4 regions of the Shewanella sp. DAU305 genome follow, and region 1 is predicted to be linked to each of the others. Evidence: predicted binding sites of a transcription regulator. Region 1 holds the regulator's gene; each other region holds the start of a gene.
The links. Region 1 encodes sigma-54, which starts transcription at its own class of promoters, with help from an activator protein. Its sites were predicted from a motif close to GTTGGCACGNNNNTNGNNT; they were not measured.

Region 1 (7,442 bases):
GCAACCCGCTCAGGACTCATGCTGCGGATCAGCGGATCTTTGAGTTCCTCGCTTAACTCGTCGAGTATGTCGCCTATTTGTTCTTGATCGATAAGCTGCCACAGCACTTGTCTGGCGCTGGGTGGTGAGGATTCTAAGATCAGCGCGATATCTGAGGCGGCCATTTTTTGCAGCATGTTACGCACGTGCACAAACATTCCACTGCTAAGCGCTTGGTTTAACTGGTCGAGACTATGTCCGGTGTGATCGTTTTCTGAATTATCTACGGGCATTTGTTCTCCATAGTTGTCCGCCACTGTGCGGCAAATTGGTTCGAGAGTGCGCTGCTTGGCGCAGGGCTGAGACTTAGCGGTGACTTCGCGATAGCTATGCTTCAGTCACAGATAGAGCGCTCTGGCATAGGTCATGCGTTTTACGCATAGATTAAGGCGGCTAAAACTAAGGTGAGTCAGCGGTAATGCTCGCTAGTGTAATCGCCTATGGTTCGTGCCGTCGAGCGACAAATGTGTCGCCAAGCTTTTGAAACGAGATGTGAACTGCACAAATAAGCAGTGCTAAATGTGAGGTGTACTAATCTGAGTGTCTGTGTGGAACGCTGAGTATGAAATGAAACTAACAGGCTTCGTCAAACTTAGCATCGATCAAGGCACAAATGGCATCCAGAGCGGGCTCAGCATCTGGACCTTCGGCGATAAGCTTAATGGTTTTACCCATGCCAGTCTCAAGCATCAATAAGCCAAGCACGCTGGCGGCCGATGCCTGTTTATCGCCTTGTATCAAGGTGATAGTCGCATCAAACTCGGATGCCAGTACCACCAACTTAGTGGCGGCACGGGCATGTAATCCCAGTTTGTTACAGATGGTGATCTGACGTTCAAGCTTTGGCATTATTGAGCTCTCGATGACGGGCATAAACTTTATGTTTACCGTTACTAAAGCGTTTAGCCAATTGCTCTGCGACGTAAACCGATCTGTGTTGCCCACCCGTGCAGCCAATCGCCACAGTTAAATAACTGCGATTGTTGCGCTCGAGATGTGGCAGCCAAGTTTCCAGTAAATTTTCGATTTGCCAGATGAACTTATTCACGAGTGGTTGACGATTTAAGAACTCAGCCACGGGCTCATCTAAGCCTGTCAATGGACGCAGCGCCAGTTCCCAGTGTGGGTTAGGCAGAAAGCGTACATCAAACATAAAGTCGGCTTCGGTTGGCATACCGTGCTTAAAGCCAAAGGACTCGAAGTTAATCACTAACTCTTTATCGACGCTGCCGAGCAGAATTTGTCTCACTTGATCGCTTAAATCATAGATATTCAGATTCGACGTATCTATGTAGTGATCGACCAGTTTTGACATAGGCTCGAGCAGTTTCCCTTCCAGCTTTATCGCTTCTTGCAAAGAGACTTGGCTCTTCGACAAAGGATGCAAACGGCGGGTCTCGCTGTAACGCTTAAGCAGAATTTTATCGCTGGAATTGAGGAAGAAGCTGGTTAACTCAGTATCAGGAGGCAGGCTCGCTAGTTGCTTCACTAAGACTTTATCCTGCTCAGGCAAGTTACGCACGTCGACACTGATGGCGACGAGATCGTTACTGCCTTTGAGTTGCTCAAGCAAAGTGCCGATTAAGGGCAAGGGAAGGTTATCGACACAATAATAGCCGAGATCTTCGAGTACCCTTAGGGCGACAGATTTGCCTGAGCCTGAGCGGCCCGACACTATGACCAGTTTCATCCAGTGATTACCTGATAGAGTTCCGTTTCATCATGCGTCTTGCGTAATTGCTTTAATATTTGCTTGTCGCTCAGCTTTTCGGCCATGCAAGACAAGGTACTTAAGTGCTGCTGACATTGGTCTGCAGGCACCAGTAGTGCAAATAAAATATCAACAGGTTGCTTATCGATAGCATCGAATGCTATCGGCTCTTCACACTTAATGAGTATGGCAATGGGCTGATCTATATCGGCTAGTCGACCATGTGGAATGGCGATGCCGTTACCTATACCTGTGCTCCCCATCTTTTCGCGCGCCACTAGGCTTTCGAATATCTCTTGAGATGAGAGGGTCGGGTACTGGGCAGCGACTAAGTCGCTGATGAGTTCCAGTACCTTTTTCTTGCTGCCCGGAGTGGCGCAGGTAGTGCACTCCGGCCGCAGTATGGTACAAAGTTCCATTATTAGTGTTTTGTTAACTTCTCTTTGTGTTTAATAACCTGACGATCAAGCTTGTCAATCAGGGCGTCTATAGCGGCATACATGTCAGCATGCTCTGAAGTAGCAAAAACTTCACCACCGATAAGATTTATTCTCGCTTCGGCAATCTGTTGCATTTTCTCGACATTGAGCACAACGTGCACATTATTGATCTGTTCGAAATGGCGTTCAAGTTTTGAAAACTTTTCTTCTACATATGCACGTAACGATTCGGTAATTTCGACATGGTGTCCACTCAGGTTTATTTGCATAGAAACGTCCTCCGATATCCACTGTAGGTTATAAACTTTTACGCTGATTAGAAGGCGGAATGAGCATAGCCTCTCGGTACTTCGCAATGGTTCTGCGGGCTACGTTGATCCCTTGTTCTGCCAGAAGTTGTGCCATCTTACTGTCGCTCAATGGTTTTTTCTGGTTTTCCGCTGCAACCAGTTTCTTAATGAAGGCTCTGATTGCTGTGGATGAGCACTCCCCACCATCGTCAGTACCGACGTGGCTAGAGAAGAAGTATTTTAGTTCAAAAAGTCCCTTAGGGGTATGCATGTATTTCTGTGTCGTCACCCGTGAGATGGTCGACTCATGCATTTCTACCGCTTCGGCAATATCGTTCAGCACCATAGGTTTCATGGCTTCTTCACCGTATTCAAAGAAACCTTGCTGATATTGGACGATACAGTTCGCAACTTTAAGTAAAGTGTCGTTACGGCTTTCTAGGCTTTTGATAAACCATTTAGCCTCTTGCAGATGACCACGAATAAATTGGCTATCGGCTTGGCTTTTAGTGCTGCGCGCCATCGAGGCATAATGTTGGTTTACATTGATTTTTGGCATGCAGTCAGGATTAAGCTCGACCACCCAGCGGCCATTTTTTTTCGACACTGACACATCCGGGATGACGTATTCGTCATCGTTGGGCGTAATCAATAAACCTGGGCGGGGATTGAGGGTTTGGATAAGCGCTATGCCGTCCCTTAATTCATCCTCTTTTAATTTAGTCTTACGCATCAACAACCTAAAGTCGCGGGCGGCGATCAGATCTAAATGATCTTTGATCAGCATGCGGGCGTTTTCTAGGTTGGGCGTGTCAGCGGCGAAATGCGACAGTTGGATCAACAGGCATTCACTTAAATCGCGGGCGGCAACACCAATGGGATCAAAATGTTGAATGCGCTTGAGTACGGCTTCGACTTCGTCGAGCTCGACCTCCGAATTGCCCATGGCTTCGAGGATTTCGTCAGTGCTTTGGGTGAGATAGCCTTGATCGTCGATGGCATCAATAATGGCGGTGGCAATGGCTAAATCGGTTTCAGAAAACGGCGTGAGGTTTTTTTGCCATTCTAAGTGTTCATACAAGCCTTCAATGGTCTCACCTTGGAAGGGCATATCGTCTTCACGACTGCCGCCGGGGCCAGAATTGGGAGAGGCGGTGAACACTTCATCCCATGTGGTGTCCATGGGGAGTTCGTCGGGCATGGACTCTTTCGTGAGCGACTCTGCCGTATCTATGGTGGAGCTGTCTTTTTCTGGCGGCAGGGTGCTTGATTCACTGAAATCCGTATCGGATAGCGTTTGGTTTACAGGGTCTTTAGTGGCGTCGAATTGATCCTCTTCCAGCTCGAGAAGGGGATTAGAATCTAAGGCTTGCTGGATCTCTTGCTGCAGTTCTAATGACGACAGTTGCAACAGACGTATGGCCTGTTGTAATTGTGGCGTCATGGTTAACTGTTGACCCAGTTTGAGCTGGAGTGACGCTTTCATGTTACCGCTGATCCCTACGTTATTATTGTTGGATGAGGTCGCTTGTTATCATCTTGAGTGGAGTCCAATGGTGGCATAAATTACCTGCATTGGCTCCGGTTGATTAACTATAGCCTGAATTGTTCACCTAAGTACACAGCCCTAACTTGCTGATTGTCTAAGATCTCTGCGGGTGTTCCTTCGGCAATCAAGTTTCCGTGACTCACGATATAGGCATGTTCACACACATCTAATGTCTCACGGACATTGTGGTCTGTGATCAACACGCCAAGGCCACGACTTTTGAGCTGTTCGATAATCTTTTTAATGTCGATAACCGAAATCGGATCGACACCAGCAAAGGGTTCATCGAGCAAAATGAACTTAGGATTTGCTGCTAACGCCCGCGCAATTTCGACACGGCGACGTTCACCGCCCGACAATGACATGCCTTGGCTGTCACGGATGTGGGTGATGTGGAACTCTTCAAGCAGATGTTCTAGCTCTTCTTCCCTTTGCTCTTTTTTTAATTCTTTACGCGTTTGCAGCACGGCCATGATGTTGTCATGGACGGTCAGTTTACGGAAGATACTGGCTTCCTGCGGCAAGTAACCTATACCTTTGCGGGCACGCAGGTGCATAGGATCTGCGGTTAAATCATCATCGTCGATAAAGATGTGGCCTTTATCGCTCTTAACCAGACCGACGACCATGTAAAAGGTGGTAGTTTTACCCGCGCCGTTCGGGCCGAGTAGGCCAACGACCTGACCGGTTTTTACCGTCAGACTAACGTCTTTAACCACTTGGCGACTCTTGTAACTCTTCGCCAGATTTTGTGCTCTTAGGGTGATTTGGGTCATTTAGAGTCCTGCTTTTTCACAGGTTTTTCTGCTGGCGCGTCTGGTTTGGCATCATCTTGATAGCTTTCTGGCTGAATGATAGTGATCACGCGATCGTCGCCACTGCCGGTACTCTCGGCAATCAATTTTTGCTGGATGATGTTGTAGCGGATTAAATTACCCGTCACTTGGCTGCCCGCTTGATCTAACGAGGCTAAACCTTTAAGTGTCAGGGTGCGGCTCGCCATATCGTAACGAATTTCTTTCGCGCTCGCCGAGGCTGGACGGCCATCGTCTAACACTTGGCTGTACGTCGCAGGGTTGCCAGTGGCCACTAAAATTTTGCTATTTTCACCTTCGGCAGAAAATGCACGCAGTTGATCTGCATGGATTTTAATCGAACCTTGGGTGACTTCAACCGGACCAAAGAAGATGATCTGGTTGTTTTTGATATCTGCCGTTTGGCTCACAGCCTTGATTTTGACTTCCTGTTTCAGGTCGTCGACTTTAGCAAAGGCGCTCATGCTCATTATTAGCATTAGGCTGGCAAGTAATACGTTATTTTGCTTCATATGTTCCTACTACCTGACTGGTCAATTGCACTTCTTGCGCGTTGAGGTCGGCATAAAGGCCTTGGCCTTGAATATTAAAATCTTTCCCTGTGACGTAAATGGTGCGGTCAGAGGTCATTATCATCGTATTGAGATCGAGTTCCAGATAACTGGTGGACAAGGTCTGGATCGGTTCTTCTGGGCTAATGGCATCAATAATAACATTGTTTTCTAATACAACCTTGCCCGTTTCCTTGTTTAGCTTGCCCTGATCTGCTCTGAGTTGCCATTGTGCTTTACCTTGGTCTGGATAAACAAGATAAACAGGTTGAGTAAAGTAAGTTTGATTCGTTGAATCATAATGTTCCATGTGTTTCGCCGTCACACGGCTATTGACTAGCCCTTGTTCATTGAACTCAACACTGCGCAGATCTTCAACGATGAAATCTGGGGTATTTTGATCTTTTACTCTGTTATCGGTATCACCGCTGTGTTTGTTCTGCACTTGCCAATAAAGCACTAATGCCGTTCCAAAAAAAGCGATAATCGCGAGTGTCACACGACTCATATACTCATTCCATGGGCCGAAGTGAATTTATTTTGACTGAGTAGCAATAGATCTGTGAGTTCACGCAAGGCACCGTGGCCGCCATTGAGCGTAGTCACAAAGTGGGCGTGCTGACGAACATAGGGATGACCATCGGCTACGCTGACTGCTAAACCGACGACATTCATCACTGGCAGATCGACAATATCATCACCGATATAAGCCACTTCTTCTGGGGTAACACCATAGAGTGCGAGCAATGCTTCATAGGGCTCGAACTTATTGTCTACGCCTTGATAAATATGAGTTACGCCGAGCGCCGTCATACGGTTTTCAACGATTTTGGATTGACGTCCAGTGATAACCGCAAGATTAAAACCGCTGGTGAGTATCGAGCGCACGCCATAGCCGTCGCGGGTGTGGAAGGCTTTTAGCTCTTCGCCGCTATTGCTTAGGTAAATACGACCATCGGAAAACACCCCGTCGACGTCACAGATCAACAGTTTAATCTTTTGCGCGCGTTGCCACACATCATCACTGATTGGGCCGTAAAATCCTTGCTGTGGCATTAAATGACTCCTGCTTTAACCATGTCTAGCATGTTAAGAGCGCCGATTGGATGGCGGTCTTTATCTATAACAATTAATCCGTTGATGTTTTTTGAGTCCATCACTTGCAGCGCTTGGGCGGCCAACACACCGTCGGTGATGGTCACGCAGTTACGGGTCATCACATCGGCGATGGGCGTAGTGCGTAGATTTACTTCGGCATCGATAACGCGGCGTAAATCACCATCGGTGAAGATACCAACCAGCTTGCGCTGATCATCGATAATCGCCGTCATGCCTAAGCCTTTTTTGGAGATTTCGTACAGGGCTTCTGTGATGCAAATATCGTGGTTAACGAGCGGTAAGTCATCACCGCTATGCATGACATCGCAGACTTTTAACAATAACTTGCGTCCTAAAGCACCGCCAGGATGGGACATAGCAAAGTCATCACGGGTAAAGCCTTTCGCTTGTAGCAGCGCAATGGCAATCGCATCGCCCATCACTAAGGTCGCTGTGGTGCTCGACGTTGGCGCGAGTCCAAGTGGGCAAGCCTCTTCTGGGACTTCAATACATAAATGTACTTTAGATAAGCGCGCCATATTCGATTCGGGTTTGCCTGTTACCGCGATAACGGGCACGCCCATACGTTGGATGACGGGCATTAAGGTGAGGATTTCGCTCGACTCACCGGAATTTGAAATCGCTAAAATCACATCGTTATCGGCTAATACACCGAGATCGCCGTGGCTGGCTTCACCCGGATGCACAAAAAATGCGGGCGTTCCTGTGCTAGCGAGGGTGGCAGAAATCTTATTGCCGATATGGCCCGACTTGCCCATTCCCATGACAATCACTTTGCCTGTGCAGTTAAGGATCAACTCGCAAGCTTCTGCAAATTCAGCCGAATCAACATATTGATAAAGATTGTCTAGGGCTGACTTTTCAATGTCGATAACTTTACAGCCCCATTGGCGCAGTTGTGATTTGTCTACCATGTCTATCTCTCTTT
Region 2 (7,442 bases), 1.6 Mb from region 1:
CGCAACCAGACGCTGACCATATTCCAACGCCGCTTTGGGATCGTGGATAGAACAAGGTCCAATTACCACTAACAGGCGATCATCAGACTTAGCCAGAATATTGTGGATACTATTTCGCGCATTAAACACAGTCGCAGAGGCTTTTTCGGAAGCAGGAAATCGTTCTAGAATCGCGATAGGAGGAAGTAACTCTTTTACTTCTTTAATGCGAACGTCATCATTTTGGTAATACATAATTTTACTGCTCCAACTCTGGTGTTTTAGGCTATTTCTATCGCTGCGATAAGGGATCTCAACTGCAATACTGAGTTCAATTTATCGAGTCTCAAGCGCCAATGCAACCAAGTTGTCTCCATTTCAAAAAATCAAATATAACTTATTGTTTTAATATATTTTAAAAAAATCAAAATTCAAATATGCTGACTAACTCACAGCCTTAATGAACAAAATCGAATATGGCGGATAAAAAGCAAGCGGGGAATGCTTGCGGCGAGTGAGCTATCCATGCCTGTCAGCTAAGGTATTAACGACTAAACGCTTGAATGAGTGCAATTGATCCAGCTCTCTACGCAAGAGAACTGGATGCTAGAGCAGGCCAATACTAATGGTGCAGCATGACTTGTAACTTGTTTTGATAGCGATGACGCTCTGAATCATCACGGCTCAAAGCCAGCGCTTTTTCCATATTCAGTTTGGCACGCTTTTCATCCCCCAGCGCCCAATAGGTTTTTGATAAACCGAAGAAGAATTCATGCCGATAATCAGCTTTGGCCAACGCCCTTTGATACCATGCTAAAGCCTCGTCGTATTGATGTTCATCGAAGGCTTGCTGCGCCATATCATAGTAATAATAAGGATTACGTATCCTTGCTAATTCAAGCACTTTATTGATTTCAGCCCATTCATCAAGCCGGCCCTGATCCCCTAAAATCAAAGCTAAGTTATAAAGCGTAGTTAAATTTTTCGCCTCAAACTTAAGCGCATAGCGATACACTTGTTCGGCCCGTTTCTCATCCCCTTTATGCCGATAAATAATGGCGAGCGTATTGAGTGAGGGGACAAACTGACCGACATTTAAACCCGCTTTGATGAGGGCATAGGCCCTATCTAAATCGCCATTCACTAAAGATTCTGCCGCCATGTTATTGTAAAACATGCTGATCAAGGTTTGCTTATTCACTCGGGTCTTACCATACCCTCGTAGGGCGCGCTCAGGCATAAAGTCCACTAAGATTGCTGCGGATGACACATAGACTGAATGTAAATTCTCGGGCGGAAGTAAGCGTAAGTTCACATGACCATTGATTAAATAGAAATCCCCTTGCTTGTCCCATACGGGTTCAATAGCGATATCTTGATACTCAGCGCCCACATTCAATATATCCGCCAACGCAGAAGTCATGACCACTAAGGACATGCAATTCCCTGCCCTTTGGGCGTAGGTTTCACGGGCAATTTGGGTCAGGTTATCTTGGTAGCGAAAATCAATTTTAGCGCTATTGGTTTGGCTGGCATTGATATAACTGGCTAACCATTCGTTGGCTAACATGGCGTTATTATGGGAAAAAGTGTATTTGTCATAGCTACGCTTTACGTCTGTCACCACCTCTGGCGGCAAATAAAAAATATCCGCAACTGAAGGAATATCGACGATAGGGGAAAACAGTGAATCGGCAAGTAGCGACTCAAGATCAGAGGGATCAGGCTCGATGGTCGTCGAGCTACAGGCGAACAACTGACTGAGTGCAGCGCCCATGATGGCACTCAGGTATACGGCTCGGAATAGTTTTGACATATGTCCTCCCACACCATTAGCTCCTATTTGAGCTTATTACAAATGGCGAAAAAGACGACATAAAATGGTTACAAAAAATGACAATCGCTATCGTTAAAAAATAACGGCAAGTGATTTAGCACGTTAGTTACTGCGAAGGTCGATCAACCTCTATGTATAATTCGCGCTGCTGGTAATGGTATGGCCGATAGTTATGTTCCCCACAGGTGAAATAGCGATAGGGCTTCATCACAGTAATACAACCTAAGGGTAAAGCCTGCAGAATTTGGATCTGCTGCTGGCGACGCAGCGACTCCTGCCACTCAAAATCCTTGAGCACTTGATCACGCACAGCAAAGGCATCGACAGGCTCACTCGAGCGGTTAACTATGATTTCCCCTGCTAAGGCAGATACTGATATCAAGCCAGCAATAACGATAAGGCTGAGTCGCGTAAATTGACCGACAGCTGTGGCATGTAAGCTCATAGTTCACCCCTCTGTTGATGCAGTAAATACTGTAGGTAAATAGTGTAGGTAAATCATGCTGTAAGGTAATGCACGGCAGCCTGCTTAAGCCCCACTCTAAACCGCCTTGAGCTTAACCCATGACCAAGCCCCATAAAAAAGCAGAGCCTAAGCTCTGCTTTACTATCCCTCGATCCACGCTAGGCATCAAGTTGAATCACCATTCATTCGCCAGTTTACTTAACCAGCATTTTTAACCGTAACAAACTCTGGGTAAGCATCGATACCACAATCAGACGCATCCATACCATTGTATTCTTCTTCCTCAGTCACACGGATCCCCATGGTTTTCTTAATCGCATACCAAACCACAAAGGATGAACAGAATACCCAAGTAAAGATGAAGGCTGCACCGGTCAACTGCCCAGTAATAGTCGCATCAGCGTTGGATAATGGCACACACATTAACCCAAGGAAACCCGCCACGCCGTGTACTGAAATCGCGCCCACAGGATCGTCGATCTTAATGCGATCTAAGCCCACAATAGAGAACACCACCACGCCGCCCGCAACTAAACCAATCACACCCGCCATTAACAGTGAAGGTGAAAGAGGATCTGCCGTAATCGCCACTAAACCCGCCAGAATACCGTTGAGTATCATGGTTAAATCCGCTTTACCCCAAATCATCTTACATACGATAAGCGCAGAGATAGCACCGAACGCCGCCGCAGTATTGGTATTAACAAACACTTTTGCCACTGAGCTCGCATTCGCCGCATCCGATACCATTAATTGCGAGCCACCGTTGAAGCCAAACCAGCCCATCCACAGAATAAACATACCTAAGGTTGCCATTGGCAAGTTAGAGCCAGGGATAGGATTCACTTGACCGTTAGGGCCATATTTACCCTTACGTGCACCGAGCAATAACACACCCGCAATCGCAGCCGTCGCACCTGTCATGTGCACAATACCGCTACCCGCAAAGTCCACAAAGCCCAGTTTAGAGATAAAACCTTGGCCCCAAGTCCAATACCCTTCTACTGGATAGATAACCGCTGTCATCACCACAGAGAAGAACAGGAAAGCCCATAACTTCATCCGTTCCGCCACAGCGCCAGAGACAATTGACATCGCCGTTGCCACAAACACCACTTGGAAGAAGAAGTCAGATTCTAATGCATGGCTCGCATCTGATGATTGAGAACCGATTAAGGTACCAATCGATGGCAACCAACCCCCTTCAGTGTTATCCACATACATGATGTTGTAGCCAACCAGCAGATACATCACACAGGCAATCGCGTACAACACAACGTTCTTAGTTAAAATTTCCGTGGTGTTTTTAGAGCGAACTAAACCCGCTTCTAACATGGCGAATCCCGCCGCCATCCACATAACTAACGCACCAGAAATCAAAAAGTAAAAGGTATCGAGTGCAAAGCGTAGTTCAGTGACTGTGCCGCCTAATTTTGTTAATTCTTCCATTGTCAGCCCCTTATAGCGCTTCTGTATCGAGTTCACCCGTACGGATACGGATAGCTTGTTCTAAGTCGACGACGAAGATCTTACCGTCGCCAATTTTCCCCGTATGGGCCGCAGTGGTAATGGCCTCAATCAACATGTCGAGATTTTCAGCCTTAGTGGCAATTTCTAGTTTTACTTTTGGCAAAAAATCCACCTGATACTCGGCGCCACGATACAGCTCTGTGTGCCCTTTTTGACGGCCAAAACCTTTAACTTCGGTCACCGTCATGCCTTCAATACCTATTCCGGCGATAGCTTCACGGACATCATCCAACTTAAATGGCTTGATGATAGCGCTGACTAGTTTCATCCTGACCTCCAAAAAAACGCGATTGTTATTAACTTGTATCAAAGGTAATTCAATCATCAGGCCAACAATTTAACTTACTGATTATTTTAAATTTTAACTAAACAAGGTTATTTTCAAAGGTTAAAAATGCACCATGATCGAGCACAAACAAGTGCAACGCACTCTTTTAGTGAGCAGTTTAAGTGCAACAGCTATTCGACCTTAGGCCTATTGGTAACAAGGTTAAATTGGGGTCTACTGGGGGAAGCGTAAATCGAGATGAAATCTGAGCATCACAGCACAAGCTCTTAGACAAAAGCGAAGATCATCACTAAGACAATCATCAAGCGCAGAAGGAAGGCCCGATGTTAAAACCCGAAGAATGTGTTCTCGTTATCGTCGATGTGCAGGGAAAACTTGCACAAATCATGGATAACAGTGACAAGCTGCACCAACAACTACAGACCTTAATCCAAGGTGCACAATTATTTGAAATACCCATACTGTGGTTAGAACAGCTACCCGATAAACTCGGAGCAACCAGTCCAGGGCTTCAAACCTTGCTGGAGAAAACCGGCTCCCCCATTGCCAAGCAACATTTTAGCGGTTGGCACTGTGAAGAGTTTGCGCAGGCACTCACTAAGACAAATCGTAAACACGTCATACTGGCGGGCATTGAAACCCATGTGTGTGTTTATCAAACCTGTTGTGACCTTATAGAACAGCAATATTCGGTGCATCTCGTGGCAGATGGCGTCTCGTCACGCAGTGCCGATAATAAACAACTGGGTATTCAGATGATGACGACCAGAGACGCCTTATTAACTAACGTGGAATCGCTATTATTTGAATTACAACATCAAGCCCAAGGCGAGCGCTTTAGGGCATTATTAAAACTGATAAAATAGCAATTCACTCCTTGGCTCTAATGAAGTAAACAGCCCTTGGTTCAGGCATGACGTTGACATTCACTCCCATAAAAAAGCCCTCGCTGAGTCAGCGAGGGCTTTTGCTTACATGAGGGGTTAGCTCAGGTTAAAAACAATTTGTTAAACACTATTTATAAGTGGCTTCGCGTTTTTTCGCTTCTTCATCCCACTTAGGTAACATGTCTTTCTTAAATGCTTCTTTCTCTGCATTCATTTTTTCCATGTCCATACCTAAAGCGGCTTGTGCCTTGGCTTTAGTAGAAATATCAGGGATCGCGATAGGATCTGTGATGCCTTTTTTCGCTAACAGTTGCGCTAATTTAACCCGCGCATCTGCCGCTTTATCTACCGCTGTGCCTAGGATACGTAAGACTTCTTCAGGGGCATGCGCAGCAGCGCCGTGTGAAGCAATCGCATAGTCCCAACGCCATTGTGAATGACGGATATCGGTTAGAATTGGCTTCATTTCCGCTTCAGTTGCACCGGCTTTCCAAGCGGCTGCAGCTTCAAAGTGCGCTTTCACTAGTTGCGCTTCGGCGCGGCCTTTTAGCTCTTTCACTTTAGCTTTACGTTCGTTGGTCAGGCCGACTAAGAACTCTTTACTTTGGCTGTGGCACGTCGCGCAGGTTTCTTCAAAACGATCAAATGGGTTACCCACTTTATGATCTGTGTACTTACGGCCTTTGTCGTTAGTCACTTTTGGCATGTGACAATCAACACAGCTCACATCGTTCTTACCATGAACACCGAGTTTCCAAGTTTCATAACCAGGGTGCTGCGCTTTTAACATAGGGGTTTTAGACAGCGCATGCGTCCAGTCGGAGAACTCAATACCGTCGTAATAGGTTTCCATTTGCTCAACGGTTGTGCCCATATCCCAAGGGAATTTAACGAAACCTTTTCTGCCTTCTTTTTTCTCGAAATAGTATTCAACGTGACACTGACCGCAGACCATAGATTGCTTGTCTTTTTTAGACGCTTTGGCAAACGGTGTACCTAATGCTTCCATACCACGTTCAGCAAAGGGGCGAGAGATACGCAGTTTAGGCGTGCCTTTCTCATGGCAGTCGCCGCAGCCTATGGTGTTCACCACTTCTGGGCCACCTTTTGCCCATTTGCCTTTGAAGTAACCATCTTCACCTTGCTCTTCAATTAAGCGAGGTACATCAGGGCTCTTACAGCTCCAACAAGCCATAGGCATTGGACCATCTTCCGCGTTGGCTGGTGCGCCAGTTCGCAGAGTGTTACGCACATCCGTAATGGCATACATGTGGCCACGTGGTGCGTTGTAATCTTTCGCAAAACCATAACCTGCCCACAGCACGACTAAGCTCGGGTCCGAGGCTAACACATCGGTATTCTCAGTGCTTTTATCTGTGTCATGCCAGCTAGCGTATTGATTAGCAAATTTGTCTTTATAAACTTCGTTGCGAGGCTCTGTTTTATCACTCGCCATTGCGCCCGCTGCCATGAAGCTGGCGGCAACCAGTGCACTCAGTGCAAAGGACTTACCTGTCATCTTCTTCATCATCTCATCTCCGTGTTGCATTATTGTTGTAAATCACGACATCTCCATGGTCAAACTTAGTGATTTAACCCTGCTAAAAATATACCTCTTAGGGGGTATCTAGGTTGAAGTTTGCGCTAGATCAAAATGTAAAGGTGTTGTTGTTCACATTTCTATACTTTTGTTAATGTATTACATTATTTTCTAATGTAAAAACCACTGCAAAGTGCCATAACAGCGGCCATCAAAATGAACAGCGGATTAATGAAACGAGGTAGTCTAACCTCAAAAATCTTAGGATTAATGTTAGTACTTATTCTGCTCTCTAGTAGTTTATCGACTTTTGCTATCATCAATTTGTCCTACAGCTTAGGCGACGCCAAGGCGATTAATGCCTCAGGGTCGCTGAGGATGCAAAGCTATCGGTTAATGTTTTACGCCAACTCAGGCAGTGAGGCCGCACAGGATAAAATTACCGAATTCGAAAATACGCTCTATTCCGACACATTAAAGCCCTCGGAAAGTTGGTTTAGTCCGCCAGAAATTGCCGCTCAATATCAGCTTGTCATCGATAAATGGCTGGTGATGAAACACTACATAGAACAAGAAAACTCCCGCGATTATGTCGCCTCACTGAAGGACTTTGTTGATACCATTGATTTACTGGTGCTTGAGATGGAGCACTACGCCGCCTTTAAACTCAGGCTCCTTGCCGCCAGCCAAATATTAGGCTTAGGTGTCATGCTCATTATCGCTTTTGTGGCCGTGCGTTTTACAAAGAAGAAAGTGGTGATCCCGCTGCAAAAACTGATGGAGTCGGCGAATACCATTTCTAAAGGTAATTTTGAAATTGAAATGCCCGAGACCGAATATATTGAACTCACAGCGCTGACCCATGCCCTACAAAAAACGGCTAAGGAACTCGCGACGCTTTATGGCAACCTAGA
Region 3 (7,442 bases), 2.4 Mb from region 1:
CTGCCAGCGAATCCTCGGCGCCTGAAAATGATCTGTAATCGTTTGGCAGCATTTATCAGCAAAACCAACGGCGAAGCGCAAACTCAATACCATGCTCAATCCCTGCTGTTTCTCGCCAGCGCTTATGTGAGTTACAGAGAAATATACGAGATGCTCAGCGTTAACCCTGAGTCAATTAATGATGTTGCTGAATTTTGTTCATCACGAGTTCAGTCTAAAATACCCGCCTTTAAACATCTTACAAGTTCGAATACCGAGGCACGGGGCGCATTTATTCATCCCAATAAAATCACCGAATTTCGCTTCGCTAGTTTACTAACAGAAATAGAAGCAAATGGTAACTTACCTGTTTGGGGAGATTACCTGCATAAACTTATCCAATCCTATAATACCCCCACTCCCGCAGGCGCAGAGACCGAATAATATGAAGTATTTCCCCGAATTTGAGCCCTCGGATAAAAGCAAATTTATTGACCTTTACCGTGAAGGATTTGACCGCTATTGCCGCCAATTAGCAGACTATTATGGTTGCCTGAATAATCAAGGCCTAGCTCTATTGGATGATGATGCCGATACAGATCAAGACAGTGCCTTTATCGATGATCTCTTCGTGCTACCAAGCTTTGGCACCAGTGCCACCAGCGCCAAAAACTTCGATACTGCGCAGCAAACGCTGCAGGCCAAAGACAACATCAGTCTAGCCAAGCTGTTAGCAGCAAAACCGCGCCAATTTATATTAGGTGATCCAGGTATTGGCAAAACGACTTTTCTGCATTGGCTGGCAATAAGTCTAGCCCATCATAGAAGTAACTATGTGCAACAGGCTATGGGGCCCTTACTGCCAATCCTTTTAAGGGTGAGGGATTTTCGTGCCTTTCTCACGACGTCCGTCAACGCAGAGCAGTTTATCGCCAATCTTAAGAGTTATTTAGGCTCCCTTGGTGAACTGTTGGATCTAGATAAGCTCACTGAGGTCATGGTCAATGGTCAGGTCTTACTGTTGGTCGACGGGTTGGATGAAATCGGCAAGCAGGAAATGCTGAATCTGGGGCAAACTCTAGCAACTCTGTTTAGCCAATATCCATCATGCCGATGCATTATGACCGCGCGGGTTGTTGGTTTCGATGCATCCTTGCTTTGGCCCTTTGCCAATATTGATAAAAATCAGCCACTAGATTTACACGAATTGAATGAGGTAGATGAACTTGATATTCAGGCTAAAGATGGGCTTAACCCTAAGCTAGCTAATCCAAACAGACTTAAGCGTAAGACTGATGCATCCCAACTGCATGACTTTGGGCTCTATTATATCCAGCCACTCAATAATGAGCAGCGACTCCAGTTCAGCCAGAAATGGTGCCACATTTATGTAAACACTAGCGATGCACAAGCGCAGTTTATCGACGATCTACAGGCCGCTTTTGACGGTAACGATGCGCTCAATAACTTATCGCGCACCCCTGTACTGCTGAATATGATCAGCTTTATTCAACAACGCCGTGGTCGCCTGCCTAATGGTCGGGCAGAACTCTACCAGAAAATCATCGAGACCTATTTGGTTAGCATGGACAGGGCCAGAGGCATAAAAAATAACTTTATCGACAGCGAAGATTTCGACTATACCGACATACGCAACTGGCTGGCGAAACTGGCCTATGCGATGCAGTTAGGCAAGCTGAGTGAATTATTAGGTAAAACTGGCAACAACAGTGTTCAAATTGAAAAGCTCTATTTTGATAATGAGGTTGGCCGCGTCACCAGCCTTACAGAAAGTGAACTGACAAGATTCTTCGCTAAAGAGCTAGAAGAAGTCTATGAAGATAAAGACAAATGCCAACAAACCGCCAAAAGCTTGATCGATTATATCAAGCGCCGTACTGGCTTTTTGATCGACAGGGGTCAGGATGCCAAGCAAGGGCACGAGGCAGTATTTGCCTTCAGTCACTTGTCTTTTCAGGAATATTTTGCCGCCCACTTTATTAGTGGGCAATGGTCACAGTTGAGCTGTAATTCAACGTTGGTCGACTCCCTGACCTTAAGTTGTAATAGCCAAAGCTGGTTCGAATGCTGGCAGTTGGTGTTTGAAGACTATTCCCAAAACGGCAATAGCCGTCAGCAACACAGCCAATTTATCGACAAGCTGTTTGGTACAGTTGAGCAGCTTACTGAAAAATTCCCCGACAGAGATGACATATTCGGAGATAAGGTGGATCATGCGCTGCATCTGCTGAGTAAAATCATCCTCAACCCTGCGGTTAAGCTCTCCCCCAACTACCGCCAGCAGCAAGTCACTGAGCTGTGGATACATAATTTCACCGAAGGACAGTTTGATGGTTCAGCATCCATCTATAGCCTGTGGCCCGAGCTTTGCCGCGATTATGATAACGAAGAGAGTTTGAGCCGCAAGGCGATAGCGGTCGCTTTCGCACGTTGTGGACATGAGAATGCAGCGAGTCTCAATTTAAGCGGCTTACAATCGGCCGATCTACGGCCGCTTAAACTTTGGACCTACTTGAAAAACTTGGATTTAAGCCGTACACAAGTGAACAACTTGCATCAATTAGAAAATTTAAACCAACTGAACACTCTCAAATTTAATGACACACAAGTCTCAGACTTATCACCCTTAGCCCAGCTAACCGAACTTGAATGGCTTTCTTTTTCGGGCACTACCGTGGCAGATTTAACGTCCCTATTAGGGCTATCAAAGCTTTATGCTCTTTATATGGGATACACTCAAGTCTCCGAACTGACGCCATTGGCGGGACTGCGACAACTAAATACTCTTGTGCTCCACGGCACTAAAGTGACCAATTTATCACCAATGGCCAATTTGACTAATATACGTTATCTGATTTGCAGCAATACTGATGTCACAGACTTGGCGTCGCTAGCGAAATTAACTCAGCTTAGACTGCTCAGGCTAAATAATACTCAGATATCTGACTTGACCCCTTTGGCCAACATGCCTAAATTATGGAATTTAGAGGTAGCCAACACTTCTATCACAGACCTAACGCCATTAAAAAAATTAATAGGGCTAAAAGACCTTGATATATCCCACACCCAAGTGTCCAATCTCACGCCTCTGGCCAAACTGCCAAGCTTAGGAGAGGTATATGCTAGCGGATGTGACCAGCTTGATTCGGCAAGCCTAAAAAGCTTACCAAAGTACATCAAAGTACATCTTGATTGACGGAGATAGCTTGCTGATTAATTTCAACATATTGGCAAGTAATGACTCCATCCGATTTGCACTGCTGCACTCGCTCGCATCCAGCACACTCGCATGGCGGCACATAGAACAAGGAGGTTTTAATGGCTGCAATCATTGAGTGCCGCGTGTTTTTAATCATAGCGATTGCTTGGCGTTAAAAAACCAAAGGATACTCAAGCCTACACTGATTAGTTATTGGATTAATTGATTAACAGTGTCGGCTTTTTATTCTGTTTCATTTGTCATCAATCTCAGCTCCCCGACCTTCAAACAAGGCTTTGCTCCAACGTCTCAAATCCCAATATTAGGCTGAAACTCTTACCGAAGCTTAGGTAAAAATTGCCTGTACTACGTTTAGTACATTCGCGCCCACTTAAAACTAATAAATTAAATTTCATTTAAAATCAATAAACTAATTAAAATATGCAAAGTTGGCATTATGTTCGCAATCTAGAAATAACCATTAGCCGTTACCTTACAAATGACACAAACGGTCATGCGAAGGATTAAGACAAGGGCAGGAGGTTCATATGTTAGGTTGGACATTAGTATTTCTGGTTGTTGCTGTTATTGCAGGCCTATTAGGATTTACTGGGATAGCTGGCGCAGCGGCGGGCATAGCGAAAATCATTTTCTTAATCTTTATTGTGTTATTAGTGATTTCCCTGCTGGTTAATGCCTTTAGAGGTAAGTCACCGCGACTTTAATTATTTTTTAAAAAGGAGATGTATATGAAACCATTTACTCTGATGACAAGCGCTTCACTGGCATTATTACTCGCCCTCGGTTTAACCGCTTGTAGCGATAACAAAGCCGAAGACGCGGGTGAAAAAATTGATGAAGTGATGACAGATACAGGTAATGCCATCGAAGATGCCTGTGAAGAAGTCAAAGAAGGTGTTAAAGCTAAAGATACTAAGTGCTAAACAAACCTCATTTTAAGGTGGCAATAGACTCGTCTACTGCCACCCTTTTGAGTTAGCACCTAATTTAAACTTGCGTTAGAACCTGATTTCAACGACGCGATTCACCGATGCAGTCAGCCAGCGGTAAAATCAAATGAACAGCATTGGAGGGCGCGTATGCTAAGCAAAATCCACATCAAATATTTCTACTTAGCAGGTGCCGTACTGCTAGCCTATTTTGCGGTAACGGGCACGTCTCCCCTGCTCACCTTTATTTGGGCTTGGACGAGCCTGTCGCTATTTTTAGTCGGTTCAGCCTATTGGTTTAATCTCGCCAGCATCTTTAGAAAGCGCCAAGATGGCACTATCCCTTGGTATATTCGCTGGGGCTTTATTCCGTTTCTATTGGGTAGCCGGCTGTATAACCATTGGGCGAGAAAACGCGACTCAGTGCCGTCGATGCAAAAGATAGATGAGCAGTTGTATCTCGGCTGCCGATTATTTTCTGCGGATCTGGAGAAAATCAAAGCCAATAAGATCACCGCAATTCTTGATGTGACCGCCGAATTTGATGGCTTAGATTGGTCGCAGTTTGAAGATCATATCGAGTATTTAAACATTCCCATCCTCGACCATAGCGTGCCGACCAGCGCCCAGCTCAATCAAGCCGTTAACTGGTTGCATCGCCAAGTGCGCGCCAATAAACAGGTGCTGATCCACTGTGCTATGGGGCGCGGCCGTTCAGTACTGGTGCTCGCCGCCTATTTAGTCTGTAAAGATAAACAGCGTAACTTCGCCGAAGTATTACAACAAATTAAACAAGTCCGCAAAACCGCGGGCTTAAACAAATGGCAATTACGTGCCCTTGAACACATGCTCAAGCAAGGCAAAATCAACATCCATAAAGTGGCGTGGATTATCGCTAACCCTGTCTCCGGCGGCGGCAAATGGCAACAATATGGCGAGCAAATCCAAGACGAACTAAAAGCCTATTTTGACCTAACGTTAAAACTCACTACCGAAAATATCACCGCAAATACCTTCGCCAAAAAAGCCCGCAATAGCGGCGCAGATATCATTATTGCCTGTGGTGGCGATGGCACAGTGACAGAGGTAGCATCGGAAATAGTGAACACTGACATCGACTTAGGGATCATTCCGTTAGGCACGACTAACGCCCTCAGCCACGCGCTATTTGGTTTAGGCAGTAAGCTCATTCCTGTCTCTCAGGCGCTGGACAATATTATCCAAGGGCATTACCAAGCCATTGATACAGCTCGTTGTAATGAACAATTAGTCTTGTTACTTGTGGGGATAGGCTTTGAACAGCAGATGATTGAATCTGCCAACCGTGAACGTAAAAATGCCCTCGGCCAGTTTGCCTACCTCGATGGTTTATGGCGCGCCGTCAATGCCGATATCACTTTAACCGTACAGCTCAGCTTAGATGATGCCGAGCCCACAACATTGACCACCCATAGCCTCATTGTTGCCAATGCAGCCCCGTTTACCAGCGTATTAGCGCAGGGCGATGGCGAGCCAAACATGACAGATGGCCTGCTCGATATTACCTGGCTAGATTCAGGGGATGAACCCAAGGAACAGCTCCTTAGTCTGGCCGAATTAGCCATTGCTGGATGGGTAAAAGAAGGTAATAAAGACACACATTCAAAGCTACCTAATGCGCCTTCTACCGCGACCAAAGTCCACCACGCCCATGCGAAAAAAGTGAATATTAGTAGTCAGCCCAAGTGTAAATATGTGATTGATGGCGAAATCTTTGAACCCGCAGATCTCACTATTGAAGTCCAACCCGCATCCCTTAAAGTGTTTGTGCCTTATCAGGAAATAACTGAAGAGGATGGTTGATACATCTTGCTGGCACGCTTGAGTCATTACTAGGAACGACTTCCCATAAGCATTCTTCCTGCACTAAACAACCCGACATATTTTCAATATAGCTTTCAGGTAACACTTGCTTTTTAAGGGTTGGCAGAACGGTTTTTACGTAATTTTCATGAGCTGGGTTCGACGCCCAGCGCGTCATAACGATGAAGTAGTCACTCTGTTTTAGACTGCGGGCGACACAACCGCCAAGCATGCCGTCTGCTTGTCCAAGATGGGCGTTCCAAATCGTTCGTTGGTCACTTAAAAAACGTTCGACATCTTGCACTCCTCGGCAATAAGCCAAGCGAATGACATTGTCATTTTGATCTGCAGGATGATGAGTTAGCGAAGGGATACTCAGTATATTTTCAAAATAATGGACATCACACTGTTTATAAGTTGTTTGCTGACCACTTTTGGAGAACAGCTCATCGTGAACTGACCCCATGAAAGCCGTAACATCTTCAATTGATTGCCATACGCCCACAATAATCGCCTGCCTTTCGGGTTGACTCCAACCACCGAACTGGCCTCTAAAACCTACGCAGTTGCTCAACGCTTTCCATATCTGTTGGCTTTGAGAAAAATCTTGCTCTTGTTCATTTTCAACCTGACAAGTAATCAACTTTACTATCGTCAAATCTCGCTCCTAACGCTGCAAAAAGTGGCCTAGCGTAGTGAAATCCAATTCCAAAGAGCCGATGCCACTTGGCTTAAACCTCCTTGCTAGCAACCACATCAACGGTATGCTTAAGATGGCTAAAGCCGCAGGATAAAGCTCAATGAGATATTAAATTCACTCACATCTACGGCTTTTGAGCGCAAAAAACTATTCCACCGTCGATTCACCCGCTTCGACTTGCTGCTCGTACTTGCTGAGCTTGTTGTAGAGAGTTTTCACGCTGATCCCCAGTTGCTCGGCAGTATCGGTTTTATTGCCTTGAGTGGTTTCTAATGCTTGATAAATGGCGATTTTTTCTAAGTCATCTAAACGCATGCCCTGCGGGATAACGACTTGGTCATCGCCAGAAGCGCCCATTTCACTTGCCTGTGGCAACTGTAAATGGCTGGGTAAAATCTCTTGGTCTGCCAGAATATAGGCTCGCTCAATGGCATGCTTTAATTCACGCACATTACCCGACCAAGGGTACGCAGCGATCATCTGCGCACTGTCATCAGCGAGGCTTTTATTCTGCTTTTCTGCCACGTTACGATAGGCAAGAAAATGCTGCGCCAACCCAAGAATATCATCGCCACGTTCCCTTAATGGCGGAACGCGGATAGGGAACTGGGCCAAACGGAAATATAAATCCTCGCGAAATTGCCCAGCCTCGATTGCCGCGATGGGATCACGATTGGTTGCCGCTACAATCCGCACATTGGCGAGTTGCACTTTGGCACCGCCAACGGGGCGATATTCACTATTTTCAAGC
Region 4 (7,442 bases), 780 kb from region 1:
CGCCCTGCACATTGGCAATATCTTTAATTCGTTCAGCCTGACTAGGTAGAGAAAACACTAGCAGGGCAACGGCTAACACCAGTTTATATTTCATGATACGACTCCTTAGAAGGGCCACCAGTCGCTCATAAAGAACTGGCTTAACCAGCCCACTTTTTGAGCATCTGCGAAAGTACCTGTGCCACTGTATTGAATACGGGCATTGGCCATTCGCGTTGAATCGATAGTGTTATCGGGTTTAATGTCCTGCGAGCGAACCAGACCAGTGACGCGAATAAACTCATCACCATTGTTAATTGAGATCCATTTTTCACCGCGGATCACTAAGCTGCCGTTGTTCAGCACTTGCATCACGTTTGCCGAAATGCTGCCATCTAAACTATTACTCTGATCCGCATCCGATTCACGTTTAGTGTTCATGCTATCTTTATAACGTAAATCAATTGGCACTCCGCCAACGGAGATATTACTACCACCGGCGAAGATAGGATCTAAGCTCATGTCAGAGCCTTTTTTGATCTGATTGCCTGCACTCTTCTTAGCTTGAGTCGACTCTTTCAAAACGATAGTGATAATGTCGCCAACTTTGTGAGCACGTATGTCCGAATACAAGCTAGATGCTTGACTGTCTTGATAAATAGAACCAGTCGCGGCAATTTTTGTCGGCGGTGCCTCTGGGTATACCGGCGCATAAAAGGGATCATCCGCAAGGGGTTTCTTTTGCGTCGAGCTACAAGCTGCAAGCAATAACGCGACGGCCAACACAAGATATCTAGCCATGATGTTTGCCTCTATAAATTTTGAGTCACGTAAGACAGCATCTGATCTACCGCTGAAATCACTTTAGAGTTCATCTCGTAAATGCGCTGACTTTCGATAAGGTTCACAAGTTCTTCGGTCACGTTAACGTTAGAGGTTTCTAAGGCGCCTTGACGAATCGCTCCCATGCCATCTAACGAAGCAGTACCTTGAATTGGCGTGCCACTCGCACCGGTTTCCGTGTATAAGTTTTGCCCCATAGGATCCAGACCGGATGGATTAATAAAATCCGTCATAGTCAACTGACCCACAACTTGGTTATCTGCAGTACCAGGGGTTTTCACTGAAACTTCACCCTCAGCGGAAACGGTAATACTGGTCGCATTGTCAGGAATCGTGATCGCGGGTTGCAGCACGTAGCCAGAACCTGGCGTCACAATCTGGCCCGTATCGTCTAAGGTAAACTGACCATTTCGGGTATAGGCTGCAGTACCATCGGGTAGCTGAATTTCAAAAAAACCTGGGCCTTCAATCATCAGATCCAATGAGTTATCCGTAGTCAGCATGTTGCCTTGGGTAAACATTTTCTGTGTGGCAACGACTTTGGTACCCGCGCCTATGTTTAATCCATTAGGCAACTTAGTGTTAGAAGAACTGACACCGCCCGCTTGGTTAACTGTTTGGTAAAGCAAATCTTCAAATACTGCGCGGCTTTTCTTGTAACCCACAGTGCTGGCGTTCGCCACGTTGTTCGAGATCACTGCAATGTCAGTTTGCTGTGCGTCTAAGCCAGTTTTACTAATCCATAACGCCGGATGCATAATCTATCTCCTAACTAATACGCATTAATGAAGATGAAGCGCGATCATTTTCTTCCGCGGTTTTCATCATCTTGACTTGCAATTCAAACTGACGCTGAAGGTCAATCAAAGACACCATTTCATCGACTGGATTTACGTTACTGCCTTCCACTGCGCCACTTTCAACTGCGACGAAAGGATCGGCTGGTGCTGGTTCTCCTGACATTTGTCGAAATAATCCATCTTCACCACGCATCATCTGCGCATTGCCGGGATTAACGAGTTTCAAGCGACCAACTTCTTCCACCACTTCAGCGGTAGCGCCCTGAGGTCGCACAGAAATAATGCCATCCTGAGAAATTGAAACTTTCTCGATAGGAAGTGGCAACACTATGGGACCCGCATCACCCATAACAGGATTTCCCCTGTCATTGTGTAATAAACCTGTGGAGTCAAAACTTAAACTGCCAGAGCGGGTATAGGCTTCACTGCCATCTTTTGCCTGCACGGCAAACCAGCCGTCGCCTTTAATGGCAACATCGAGATCTCGTCCAGTCGTTTTTATTGGACCTGAGCGAAAATTTGCTGACGGAGATTCTGTCATCGCAAACACCCTTGTCGGCAATCCTTCACCGAAGGCTTGCATCGAGCGAGCTTGCGCCATATCGGATTTAAAACCGTCGGTATTCGCGTTGGCTAAGTTGTTCGCACGGAGCGCCAGCTCATTCATATTTTGCTTGGCGCCACTCATGGCGACATAAAGGAATTTGTCCACAGACTGCTCCGTCAAATTTTCTACATGACAATAGCAAAGCAAGCATCATGCCAACAAAATTGACTTTTAATTTACTGATAGAATTGAAGAATAGGGAAATGAAGTGAATTGACAGCAGGATAAAGGCTAAGTGTTGCCACTGGCGGCAACACTTAGTCATACAATGTAATGATTAGCGGATTTGTAATACGGTTTGTTGCAGCGTGTTGTTCACTTCAAGGGTACGAGAGTTTGCTTGGAAATTACGCTGCGCAGAAATTAAATCAACCAGTTCAGTGGTCAAATCGATGTTCGATTGCTCTAACGCCGATGAACTGATGCTACCAAAAGTACCACTGTTTGCCTCACCAGCAAGAGCTGGACCAGAATTCAAACTGGCTTTCCACGACGTATTACCTACTTGTGTTAAACCTTGTTCGTTAGCAAATCGAACCAAGGCAACTCGTGCTAAAGGCACACTTGAACCGTTCGAGTAACTTGCAGTAATTAAACCATCAGCACCAATTTCAACGTTAGTTAAACGACCAACAGTAGTACCGTCTTGTGTTAACTCTGTTGCCGCAAAAGGAGCAGCATATTGAGTTGGCGCATTAAACTTGATTGTTAAATCTTGAGTGCCATCAGCTCCAGCACCTAAAACGCCTGCACCACCCACACCTAAAGTCTCAGTCTTAACGACCGCTGGATCACTACCGGTATAGACACCAACAGAATTGAACTTGAGTACAGAGCCCTTCCAACCGCCGGTTGTTTGCGCTGTACTGGTTGAGTCAGGATTACCATCGCCCGTAGTATCCGTTTGATAAGTACCTGCAGCACCATCTAGATCGACTTGTTTACCATCAATAGCGTAATAGGCCACCCAATTGCTCTCTCCATTATAAGAGGCATCATTAGGCTTAACAAAATAGGTTGTCATGATGTGTGGCTCACCGAGTGAGTCATACATAGTCATTGAGGTAACGTTATTGTATGTCTTAGGGTCTAGAGGATCGAATGCAGCAGGGTCAAGGGTACTTTCCTTAGCATTTAGATTCATTTGTAAACTGACATTTTCAGTTTTTATTGGGCTACCTGCAGTATCAGGGATTTGCACTGGTTTAGCTGTAGTCAAACTTACCGATGTCGAGTTACCATCTTTATCCACAGGGAACGTCTGCAAAAAATTACCAGCAGAATCAACCATGTAGTTATTTGAATCGACTTTAAATGCCCCTGCACGAGTAAACGAATGGTCAAGACTGCCGATCTCAGAGGCAGTGACAAAGAAGCCACCGCCTTTAATTGCCATATCAAGGGAGTTACTTGTCAGCTGTAAGCTGCCTTGATGGAATTGCTGGGCGACCTGACTCGTTGCGACACCACCACCGACAGCTGTTTTGGAATTTGAAAAAATAGAATTAGCGTAAACATCCGCAAATTCAGCACGGGATTCTTTAAAGCCAATGGTGTTCGCATTCGCAATGTTGTTCGCCGTGGTGTTTAAATCTTTCTGTGCGGCAGCAATGCCACTCAATGCAATGTTAAACGACATAATTCACCTCTACATTTGACTCAATTCAATTGCGGGCGACAAACGCCCAATTCGGATTCTGTAAAAACTTATTTTTGTGTGAACTTAAGTTTCAGACACAGCTAATACGTCGGTTAACTTGATCCCCATACCGCCTCTCAAGTTAAGAATGGCGCCGGTACTGGCCGTCCCTAAAGAAACGCTACTCACATGAGCATAGGTTGAAACGGGCAGCTCTTGGGATTTCCCATCCACTAAACCACTCGCCTTAATCGTATAGTTACCTGCGACCACAGGCAGGCCATTCTTATCTAAACCATCCCAGTTCACATCGACGTTACCACCATCGCTACCATCGACTTTAAAGGTTGTGACAACTTGGCCCTTCTCATCTTCGATACGCACAGTAATCTCTGGAATTTTATCAGGGGTACTGACCACACCTTTCATCGTTGGGCTTTCTGCTGAAATATTGCCTGTATCGGTTGGAATCAATACCTTACGACCAACGAGTCCCGATGCCTGCAGTGCTTGGCTCGACGTCATGACACTGTTTAAGTTAACAATTTCATCATTTAACTTGCCGATACCATCAACCGTCGAAAATGATGCCATCTGCGCAATCATTTGATCGTTGTCAACAGGCTTAAAAGGGTCCTGCATCGATAACTGTTGGCTTAATAACGAGAAAAAATCATCTTGGGTTAACTGTTGGCTTTTCGCTTCCGGTACAATCGAATCTTTTGGCAGACGTATGCCATCAAGAAACGGATTGCCCGTTGAGCTGGTTGATGAATTGGTCGTAACAGCATTTGACTGACTCTTATTTTGAGCCGTCTGCGCCGATGCTTGGTTAATTTGATTAATGAGGCTCACAGCTTACCTCCTAAGTAACACATGTTATTTACCCATCCCAAGTGTTTGTTGCAGCATAGACTTAGCTGCTTCAGCGACCTGAACATTCATTTGATATGAGCGCGAAGCAGAAATCATATCTGCCATTTCTTCCATGACATTAACATTCGGTTTATAAATAAAGCCGTCCGCATCCGCCATTGGATGATCGGGCGAATATTCTTTTAGTAGTGGTCGATCACTTTCAACAATACCTTTTACCGCAACACCTTGAGAGGCTTGTTGCTGACTTTGCGCTTTGGCCATTTCAGCTTCAAAAATAGGATGACGAGAACGATAGGTCTTATCTACGCTACTCGAGACGGAATCAGCGTTAGCTATGTTACTCGCCGTGGTGTTCAACCTGACCGATTGAGCCGACATTCCCGAGCCAGCAACATCAAATATGCTAAATAAACTCATGATTAATCCCCTCTCAGCGCTTTCTTCATGCCACTAAACTTACTGTCTAAAAAGCCTAATGACATTTGATATTCAAGGGCATTTTGCATGAATGCCGATTGTTCCTGTTGGATATCAACGGTATTGCCATCACCGGTATCGGGTTGATTTGGCACACGGAACTTAACAAATTGACCCGTCAACTCAGCAAGACCAAAATGCTTGTCTGACTCTTGCATTTCAAGACTATTACGCTGCTGTTGTTGGCCACGGGCGGCCTGCATTGCCGCAGAAAAATCAACATCACGGGCTTTATAATGTGGCGTATCGGCGTTAGCGATATTGCTCGAAATGACTTCAGCTCGCTGCGCTCTAATACCGAGAGTGTACTGATGCACACCCAGTGCATTATCAAAATTGATCGCCATAAAATTGCCTCCTCGTGTTGCTCACGGAAATAAAGCAATTAATGTGCCAACATAGTGGAATAATGAGAATAACAATAGGAATGAGCAAGTGATGGGTAAAAAATTACCGACAAATGTCGGTAATTTTCTTTAAAGCAGTAGACTTAAGTCTTTTTCTGGTAATAAATCCCAGGGTTACAACGGACCATGTCAAACTCATCCGTTAAACCAGCAATAGATTCAGAAGCACCGAGAAATAGGATCCCTTTTGGATTAAGAGCGGCAGCGAATTGCCGCAAAATTTTTGCCTTTGCCTCAGGCGCAAAATAAATAAGCACATTGCGGCAAAAAATAATGTCGAACTTACCAAGTAAGCTATAACTTTCAAGCAGATTATGTGCCCTAAAGTTCACCAAACGCTTAACATTATCCTTTAACTTCATATTGCCTGAAGGCAAAGCATCAAAAAACTGACGCTTACGCTCCTCGGATAAACCGCGCGCTAATGCCAAGCTATCGTACTCAGCATTTTTGCAACGTTCCAACATGGAAGGCGACAAATCCGTAGCTTGAATTGACGCACTACCCGCAAGCGCACCAGGCTTCTTCTGTTGATACTCAAGAATCGTCATCGCCAATGAATAGGGTTCTTGCCCGGACGAACACGCTGCCGACCAAATCTTAAGTGGACGACCTAAACGACTATACTCAGGTAACAAAACGTTATGCAATAACTCAAATGGATAACGATCACGAAACCAAAGGGTTTCATTGGTCGTCATAGCATCGATCACTTCAGCCCGAAGCGCACGTTCCGTTGGCTTCATCGAATGCTTAACCACATCAGATAAGGATGGCAGGTTATATTTCCCCATCAGAGGAGCAAGACGACTGAGCACCAGATATTGCTTATTTTCACCCAGTACGATGCCGCTGTGTTGCTCTAAGAACAACCTAAATTGATTATATTCAGCTTCAGCGAGTGATTTATTTGGCACATTCACATCCTAAATCCTATAGCAAGCACCAAAATCAGTGCGAAACCATCATGTTATAAAGTCGAGATTATAGCGTAAAGCGTATCTAGGTACTAACTACTGCACTTACAAACTTAAGTGTTTATTCACGGCAGCAGCCAGTTCGTCGGGATTAAACTTAGCGATAAAGTCATTGGCCCCCACTTTTTGAACCATTGCCTGATTGAATACACCACTTAACGATGTGTGCAGTACCACTTTAATATGCTTGAGCTTAGGATCATCTCGGATCTCAGCGGTCAGGGTATAACCATCCATTTCAGGCATCTCAATGTCTGAGATAATGAGAGGGATTTCATCGGCAACATTGTCCATTTCTTTGGCGATTTCTTTAAGCTTATCTAATGCTTCTCGACCATCTTTTGCGGTATCAATTTGTAAGTTCAATGACTCGAGTGAACGAATAATTTGCTTACGCGCCACGGCAGAATCATCGATAACCATAATATGGTAATGCTGGGTTCTGTCGAGGGTCAGCTTTTCATTGGCTTCTTCACTGATAGCGGTTTTAACCGGTGAAATCTCATCTAAGATTTTTTCTACATCGAGAATTTCAACCAATTCACCTTCTATCTCAGTTACAGCCGTCAGATAAGAATAACGACCGGCACCTTGCGGCGGAGGCATAATCGCTTCCCAATTCATGTTGATAATCCGCTCAACAGAACTGACCAAGAAACCTTGAACGCTACGGTTATATTCAGAAATAATGATGAAACAGTTTTCAGTACTCGCTAAAGGTCTACCACCTGTTGCCGCACTCAGATCAATAACTGAAATAGTCGTACCGCGAATATGCGCGACACCTTTAACATAAGGATTAAGTTTAGGCAAAGTTGTCAGTGGCGGGCACTG

Region 2: the regulator sigma-54 is predicted to act here: its motif matches at 4,128-4,146, upstream of OX890_RS19710 (P-II family nitrogen regulator).
Region 3: the regulator sigma-54 is predicted to act here: its motif matches at 3,648-3,666, upstream of OX890_RS16040 (DUF1328 domain-containing protein).
Region 4: the regulator sigma-54 is predicted to act here: its motif matches at 2,371-2,389, upstream of flgF (flagellar basal-body rod protein FlgF).

What each region holds. Positions count from the first base shown of each region.
Region 1 covers NZ_CP113808.1:1,251,437-1,258,878, forward strand. Annotated here, with positions in the region: gene mgtE (magnesium transporter) at 1-272, opposite strand, end outside; gene OX890_RS05455 (HPr family phosphocarrier protein) at 613-888, opposite strand; gene rapZ (RNase adapter RapZ) at 875-1,729, opposite strand; gene ptsN (PTS IIA-like nitrogen regulatory protein PtsN) at 1,726-2,169, opposite strand; gene hpf (ribosome hibernation promoting factor) at 2,172-2,459, opposite strand; gene OX890_RS05475 (RNA polymerase factor sigma-54) at 2,488-3,966, opposite strand; gene lptB (LPS export ABC transporter ATP-binding protein) at 4,074-4,805, opposite strand; gene lptA (lipopolysaccharide transport periplasmic protein LptA) at 4,802-5,356, opposite strand; gene lptC (LPS export ABC transporter periplasmic protein LptC) at 5,343-5,903, opposite strand; gene kdsC (3-deoxy-manno-octulosonate-8-phosphatase KdsC) at 5,900-6,451, opposite strand; gene OX890_RS05500 (KpsF/GutQ family sugar-phosphate isomerase) at 6,451-7,428, opposite strand.
Region 2 covers NZ_CP113808.1:4,631,195-4,638,636, forward strand. Annotated here, with positions in the region: gene aroG (3-deoxy-7-phosphoheptulonate synthase AroG) at 1-234, opposite strand, end outside; gene OX890_RS19695 (tetratricopeptide repeat protein) at 602-1,795, opposite strand; gene OX890_RS19700 (hypothetical protein) at 1,923-2,261, opposite strand; gene OX890_RS19705 (ammonium transporter) at 2,481-3,731, opposite strand; gene OX890_RS19710 (P-II family nitrogen regulator) at 3,742-4,080, opposite strand; gene OX890_RS19715 (hydrolase) at 4,425-4,967, shown strand; gene nrfA (ammonia-forming nitrite reductase cytochrome c552 subunit) at 5,116-6,519, opposite strand; gene narQ (nitrate/nitrite two-component system sensor histidine kinase NarQ) at 6,745-7,442, shown strand, end outside.
Region 3 covers NZ_CP113808.1:3,802,771-3,810,212, forward strand. Annotated here, with positions in the region: gene OX890_RS16030 (KAP family P-loop NTPase fold protein) at 1-423, shown strand, start outside; gene OX890_RS16035 (leucine-rich repeat domain-containing protein) at 425-3,196, shown strand; gene OX890_RS16040 (DUF1328 domain-containing protein) at 3,748-3,924, shown strand; gene OX890_RS16045 (hypothetical protein) at 3,949-4,143, shown strand; gene OX890_RS16050 (diacylglycerol kinase family protein) at 4,300-5,991, shown strand; gene OX890_RS16055 (DUF4937 domain-containing protein) at 5,945-6,649, opposite strand; gene OX890_RS16060 (sigma-54 interaction domain-containing protein) at 6,839-7,442, opposite strand, start outside.
Region 4 covers NZ_CP113808.1:2,028,909-2,036,350, reverse strand. Annotated here, with positions in the region: gene OX890_RS08655 (flagellar basal body P-ring protein FlgI) at 1-94, opposite strand, end outside; gene flgH (flagellar basal body L-ring protein FlgH) at 106-780, opposite strand; gene flgG (flagellar basal-body rod protein FlgG) at 792-1,580, opposite strand; gene flgF (flagellar basal-body rod protein FlgF) at 1,591-2,334, opposite strand; gene flgE (flagellar hook protein FlgE) at 2,507-3,868, opposite strand; gene flgD (flagellar hook assembly protein FlgD) at 3,953-4,723, opposite strand; gene flgC (flagellar basal body rod protein FlgC) at 4,748-5,164, opposite strand; gene flgB (flagellar basal body rod protein FlgB) at 5,167-5,571, opposite strand; gene OX890_RS08615 (CheR family methyltransferase) at 5,715-6,554, opposite strand; gene OX890_RS08610 (chemotaxis protein CheV) at 6,654-7,442, opposite strand, start outside.